Regions from separate parts of the Thermostichus sp. OS-CIW-31 genome, predicted to be linked through region 3. Evidence: riboswitches for the same ligand, from Rfam matches in the RefSeq annotation. Region 3 holds a riboswitch; each other region holds the start of a gene.
The links. A riboswitch is a leader RNA that binds a small molecule or an ion and turns the genes downstream of it on or off. The one in region 3 is predicted to bind cobalamin.

Region 1 (2,196 bases), on a different contig from region 3:
GGCAGAACACCTAGGCTGGTGGAAGCAAATCTCCACAGGGATGGCTATCCTCTCCGGGGTTTCAGTGTTGAGCCTTTACAGTTGGACTGTGCATACCCAAAGCCGGTGGAGCCAGCGTTACCAGGTGTGGCAGCAGATGCAGCGCAACGAACGACAGTTTCTGCTGACTCAAGAATCCATTGCCAATTCTCTGCGGGAAATTGCCGACCGCTCCGAAATGGTGCCGCTGGTACCGGATCGGATGATCGAGGTGCCGATTGCCTCTCCCAGCCAAGTTGAGCCGGATCCAGCCCACCAGGCAACGGCTTTGCCAGAAATCGAAAAAGCCCCTCTTTTCTATCCGGTTGGGTACTAAATTCATACGGATCCCGCCCATGACGGCTAGGCCAGCGTCCCCATCTTGCTTTCCCAAAAGCTGTGGGTCTTGTGAAGTCTCAGCGTATCTGATACATTTACGCTGAACACTGCTGAACATCACTGTTCAACTATGCAGCGATAGCATTCTGTTTGTTTCCAACCAGAATGGCGGTATCCCGCAAAGCTTTGAGTAGAATACCCAAAGCGCAGTTTCCGTGTCGTCTTACTACCAATTTTCTGCTTTGCTTTGGCTACCATGTTGGCAGACTCGAAAGTAAACAGAAAGATCAACTGGTAGTAATCCGTACTGAGCATATTATACATTATTTTCAGTATGGTTGAGCTTATTATTGACTAGAGTCATGCTCTGTTCTCTAAAAGGCTAAGGGATCCCTGGGCCTCAGGATCTGGAATAGTAGTGGGCTACTCTTTAACTGCTTACAAAGCAAAGAAGAAGTCTGGCCCAGGTTTTCTAAGTTGGTGGGATGTGGCCCATCCAAAGCCCTGGGATTGCCGTTGGGATCCTGTTCACCCCTGGAGATGACATCCCCCCTGGCAGGATAGGAACTCCAGAGCAGGGGATGTATGATGCCTAGCACGGCTTTTTCGGAGCAATCGCAGAGAAAGCTGTACCGACAGGTTGTCCTGGGGATCAGCCAGGGCATGTAAAGGGGAAAGTCCGGTGCAAATCCGGCGCTGTGCCGCAACTGTGATGGGCTTGGGCTAGACCCATGCCCTCAGTCAGGATGCCCGCCTGCGGTTCTGGCTCGCATTTCTTCCGCGTCGCACGGAATCAGGAGCTTCAAGAAAGAAAATGAATCCCATTCTAGGTCTCAGCCTGGCGCTGGGGGGTCTTGTTTTGGGGATCCCAGCGTGGGCGCAGCCGGCAGCTTCCCCGCCCTCAGCTCAAGAGGTTTTGGAAACCGGTGTTAGCGCCGAGATTTTAAATCAACCCGTCACCACACCTTTTCGCCGTCCTGGTTTGCTGCGGGATTCTTCCCGCCCGGTTTACGTCATTACCCGCCAGCAAATTCGAGAGCAAGGGGCAAGAACCGTTCAGGAGGCCCTGCGCTACCTGCCCGGGATCCTCAGCGACGGCACGGCGGGAACCCAGTTGGGAGCCCTTAGCTCCCAGTTTATGCGGGGAGGACGAACGGCCCAGGTGTTGGTGCTGTTGGATGGCCGCCCCATTAACGACCTGGGCTTTTTTGGCGGGTTCGATCTGTCTCAGATCACTACAGATGTGGTCGAGCGTATTGAGATCTCTCCAGGTGGGGGCTCCACCTTATACGGCTCCGATGCCGTTGGCGGGGTCATCAACATCGTAACCCTGGAGCCAAAGCCGGGATCCGAGACCGTGCTGGAAGCGGCTATCGGCAGCTACGGCCTCAATGAGCAAGGGATCCAGAACCGCGGCCAGGTGCAGGATCTGGGCTGGGTGGTCAGCTATCGCCGTCTGCAGAGCAACAACGACTTTCCTTTTGAAATTAGGCGTTTGGGCAAAGCAGGCAGGCGGGAGAACTCGGCAGTGGAGTACCACAACCTACAAGCCAAACTCACCTGGCAACTGGCAGAAGGCCAGGTCCTAACAGGAAATGCCCTTTATCTCAATAAAGCGTTTCAGGTGCCCGGCAGCACCGAGTTTCCCTCCCCCGATGCAGGGCAAAACACCAACGACCTGCTGTTAGATCTCAGTTGGCTGTGGGATCAAGAGAGGGGATCCCTGCAAGCCAGGGTATTTTTTGACGACCTCAACTATCGCTTCAGCGCCCCACAAAGCCAGGGATCCCGGGATGAGATCCTGCGAACGGGGTGGGGATCCCAACTGCAATACACCTG
Region 2 (2,196 bases), on a different contig from region 3:
GGGGCAGAATTGGGGATCCTGGTGAAAAGTGCCGACAGCCTGGAATTGGCCCACCACTTGCGCACGGTGGTCTTGGACAAAACTGGCACCCTGACTGAAGGTCGCCCTACCGTCACCGATATTTGGGCTAATGGCTCCTCTCCCCTGACGGTGTTGCGCCTGGCAGCGGCAGTGGAGCGGCACTCGGAACACCCTTTGGCCCAGGCGGTGGTGCAGAAAGCCGAAGCCGAAAAAATTGTGATCCCTCCTGCCTGGCACTTTCAGGCAAGGGTAGGCAGTGGGGCAGAGGCTTGGGTGGAAGATCAGTGGATTCGCATCGGTCGGCTGAGCTGGCTACAGGAGATGGGGATCCCTTGTGATCCCTCTTGGTCAGAGCGGGTTCAGACCTGGGAAAGCCAGGGCAAAACGGTGATCGGCGTAGCCCAATCCCAGAGCCTGGCGGGGCTGTTGGCCATTGCCGATCCGCTCAAACCCACCTCTCCTGAGGCAGTGCAACACCTGCAACAGATGGGCCTAGAGGTGATCCTGCTAACCGGGGATAACCCCACCACGGCCCAAGCGGTTGCTCGGCAAGCAGGCATTCAGCGGGTAATTGCCCAAGTCCGTCCGGATCAGAAGGCAGCTTACATACGCAGCCTAAGACAACCTCGACACCGGGTGGCGATGGTGGGAGATGGCATTAACGATGCTCCGGCTCTGGCAGAAGCCGATGTGGGGATCGCCATCGGTACGGGTACGGATGTGGCGATGGCCGCCAGCGATATAACCCTCATGTCGGGGGATCTGCGGGGAGTCGCCACAGCCATTCAACTCAGCCGGGCTACCCTCAACAACATCCGCCAAAACCTCTTCTTCGCCTTTATCTACAACACGCTCGGGATCCCGATTGCTGCTGGGGCGCTCTATCCCTTCACAGGCTGGCTGCTCAACCCCATGCTGGCCGGGGCGGCAATGGCCCTGAGTTCCATTTCGGTGGTCGCCAATGCCCTGCGCCTGCGACACTTTCAGCCCCCCAAACCAGCGGGCCGGCGTTAGGCCCTCTCCCAGGGGCAAGGGGGATTAGCGCGGCAACAGTTTTGCTGCCCTTTGAGCATGAGTCTGCCGTACCGCTCATGTCTCGGGGCTATCTTCTGGCAGACAAGAACATCCCCCCCGGGAGCTTGGTGAATGGCAAGAGGCAAGCTAACTTAAAAAGCTCAGGCAGACTGGGGAAAGCGCGGTGCAAGTCCGCCACTGTGACGCAACTGTGATGGGATCCCTCCCTCAGCCAGAACACCCACCTGCCGTTGTCCTGTACCCCTTGCGATTCACAAGGAACGGAGTTTTTTGTGTTGAATACCCTCAGTGTTTCCCCTCCGCTTGCGGTTGGGCAGTCTCCTGTTGTCCCCCTGCCCCTGTTGCTCATCGGCCACGGATCCCGCGACCCTGAAGGGCGGCAAGCCTTTCTGGAGTTGGCCCAAGTCTACCAATCCCTCACTCCCCATCGACCGGTGATCCCTTGTTTTCTGGAGCTGACGGAGCCGAGTATCGCCCAAGGGATCCAGCAGTGTATTGCCCAAGGGTGGCAAGAGATTGTGGTCCTGCCGCTGCTGTTGTTTGGGGCCCGCCACAACAAGTTCGATGTGACGATGGAACTGGATCGCCTGCAGGCCCTCTATCCCCAGTTGCGCATTCGTTACGGTGGGCCGCTGGGGATCCGCATCGAGATCCTGCAACTGCTGCGAGACCGATTGGCTGCTCTGATAGCTGCCCAACCGCGGCGGATCCCAGAGGCAGAAACCGTGCTCCTATTTGTGGGTCGCGGCTCCAGCGATCCTGAGGCCAATGCCGAAGCCTGTAAACTGGCTCGGCTGCTTTGGGAAGGATCCGGGTTTGCCGCTGTGGAGACCTGCTTTATCGGCATTACCCATCCCCGCCTGCCTGTGGGGTTGGAGCGGGCCTCGTCCTGGCATCCGCGTCGGGTGATCGTGCTGCCCTACTTTCTGTTTACGGGGGTGTTGGTGAAAAAAATCGAGGCGGCAGTGGAACAACAACGACAACGACAGTCGGAAATCGACTGGCTCATGCTGCCGGAATTGGGCCTTGTGGATACGGTGCTGCACAGCCTGCAGCAACTGGAGCAGGAAGCCCTGCAGGGCCAAACCCAAATGAACTGCCACCTGTGCAAGTTTCGCCTGGCCGTGAGCGCAGAGGTCA
Region 3 (2,196 bases):
TGCTTGGTTAAAGGTGTAAGCCACGTCCGCTGCTGTGACAGGTTTTCCATCGGAGAAGACTGCATCCTTTCGTAGGGTTACCGTCCAGGTTAGGCCATCTTGGCTGACAGTGTAGCCAGTCGCCAGGTCGTTTACAATCTCAAGGTTCTCGTCCCGCCGCAGCAGAGTGCTTTGGAACAAAGGCGAACCGTAACGTCCCCAGCCCAGGGTGGGATCAAATCCTTCTTCCCTTTCCCCTCCAATGGCCAGCACGATTTGATCGCTGGATCCTGCTAGCTTTGGATCGAAAGCTGTCCGCTCAGCAGCATTCTGAGCGCATCCAGCCCACATCTGGCTCAGCAAGAAGAGGCCCACAGACCACACAGTTACTTTTAAGCTTGATGCCATAGAAACCCCGATCTGTCGCTTTTTCAGCAAAGCAAAAAGGAGCAAACCCCCTTGCCTCCTGGACAAGACTTATGGCAGCTAAGCTATCACTGCCTTATCTTGAGAGCAATGCAGGGGGGGAGGATGCTTAGAGGATTCCGATGACTTCCTGCAAGACCGCTGGGTGAAAGGTGAGGTCTGGTAGCTCCAAAGGCTGCTGGCTTGGTGATGATTGAAGCACTCTACTCCCGTCTCTGAACTCCGTGATACGATGTAGCTCAGCTATCGGTTCTGACGGGGATCAGCCGCCAGAGGAAACGGGGAAAGAGCAGTGAGAATCTGCCGCTGTCCCGCAGCTGTGATCCGGTTTAGGAGAAGTTCTGCAGCAAATCTCTAGAGTCATTCGCTGCCGATCCAGATCTTGTCCCCCAAAACCGTGTCAGTCAGAATGCCCGCCGATGGTTTTTCTAAACTTCACAACATCTGCGAGGTACAGATGGTAACTGTCTTGGCTTTAGCTCGTTTCTGCTTTCGTTATCCTGAGCATTTTCCCGGCGTTGCTCCCACAAGCTTTCGGTACTCCTCAGCAGTAGAAATAAGTCCAAGAACCCAAGCAAGACTCTGAGCCAGTTGGCCGGGAGAGAGTAAATTTTGGGTGCTGTTGCACCAAGATCTATCAAGATCTACAGCCCGCCTACGCGAAGGAAAGAGTGAGATGTCAGGCTTCCTGACTTCAATTGGTGGCTGGCAAGTAGCCACTGCGATCGCTGGCTGCGTTGAGTATCTTTTTTGCGCAAAAGGCAGTGTTTTGTTGGGGTTCCAGAGGCAAGAGAGGAACAGCCGGTTTCTTCCTTGGCGGGCGGGATCCCAGTTGAGGGCGAATTGAACGCAGGAAAATTAGAAAACTCAGTATTTGGGATGGCACACAACATGACTGCACAAACCATGACATTGGGGTATGCCCGCATGGGCAAGCGCCGCGAGCTCAAAAAAGCTTTGGAAGGCTTTTGGAGTGGTGCCCTAGGGTCAGAGGCTCTGCTGGCTACCTTTTGGGATTTGGAGACTCAAGCCTGGCAGACTCAGCTACAAGCTGGGATTGATCACATTGCGGTAGGGGATCAGACTCTCTACGACCATGTACTGGACTGGGCCACCTGGCTGGGGCTGATCCCCTCTCGGTTCCGAGGCCTGTCGGGTTTAGACCGCTACTTTGCCATGGCGCGGGGGCGGGAGGGCCTGCCGGCTTTGGAAATGACCAAGTGGTTTGACACCAACTACCACTACTTGGTACCCGAAATTGAGCCGGAAGCCGATCCCAGTCCTAACTTTGGGGATTTTTTGGAAAGAGTTCGGCGGGCCCAAGGGATCCTAGGGGAGCGCACCAGCCCCGTTGTCCTCAGTCCAGTGACTTTGCTCTGCCTTAGCCAGCGATCTGGGGATCTGCGGGCGGACTTGGAAAAGCTCCTTCCTCTGTACCGGGATCTCCTCCAGGAGTTAAAACAGCTGGGGATCCCAGAAGTCCAGATTCACGATCCCATTTTGGTTACCAGCCAGGGAAGTGGCCTGCGGGAAGCTGTGGAAATGAGCTACCGCCAGTTGGCAACCGCCGGGATCCCTGTCCACTTGGTCACCTACTTCGATGACCTGGGGGAGACTTACCCCTGGGTGGTGCAACTGCCGGTGGCCGGCATTAGCCTTGACTTTACCCGTGGCCACACCCTGGATCTGGTAAGAACCTATGGCTTTCCGGCTGACCAGATCCTAGGTGCTGGCGTAGTGGACGCTCGGAATGTCTGGAAGGTTCAGCCTGAGACCGTCTTGGCCAGCCTG

Region 1: linked by a shared signal. The riboswitch ahead of ACVWY9_RS06500 (TonB-dependent receptor plug domain-containing protein) and the one ahead of metE (5-methyltetrahydropteroyltriglutamate--homocysteine S-methyltransferase) in region 3 are both predicted to bind cobalamin.
Region 2: linked by a shared signal. The riboswitch ahead of ACVWY9_RS13165 (sirohydrochlorin chelatase) and the one ahead of metE (5-methyltetrahydropteroyltriglutamate--homocysteine S-methyltransferase) in region 3 are both predicted to bind cobalamin.

Annotation. Positions count from the first base shown of each region.
Region 1 covers NZ_JBSSDA010000008.1:55,249-57,444, reverse strand. Annotated here, with positions in the region: gene ACVWY9_RS06505 (hypothetical protein) at 1-355, shown strand, start outside; cobalamin riboswitch at 977-1,129, shown strand; gene ACVWY9_RS06500 (TonB-dependent receptor plug domain-containing protein) at 1,172-2,196, shown strand, end outside.
Region 2 covers NZ_JBSSDA010000029.1:16,157-18,352, forward strand. Annotated here, with positions in the region: gene ACVWY9_RS13160 (heavy metal translocating P-type ATPase) at 1-1,035, shown strand, start outside; cobalamin riboswitch at 1,163-1,298, shown strand; gene ACVWY9_RS13165 (sirohydrochlorin chelatase) at 1,329-2,196, shown strand, end outside.
Region 3 covers NZ_JBSSDA010000011.1:26,862-29,057, forward strand. Annotated here, with positions in the region: gene ACVWY9_RS08045 (ABC transporter substrate-binding protein) at 1-387, opposite strand, end outside; cobalamin riboswitch at 636-840, shown strand; gene metE (5-methyltetrahydropteroyltriglutamate--homocysteine S-methyltransferase) at 1,297-2,196, shown strand, end outside.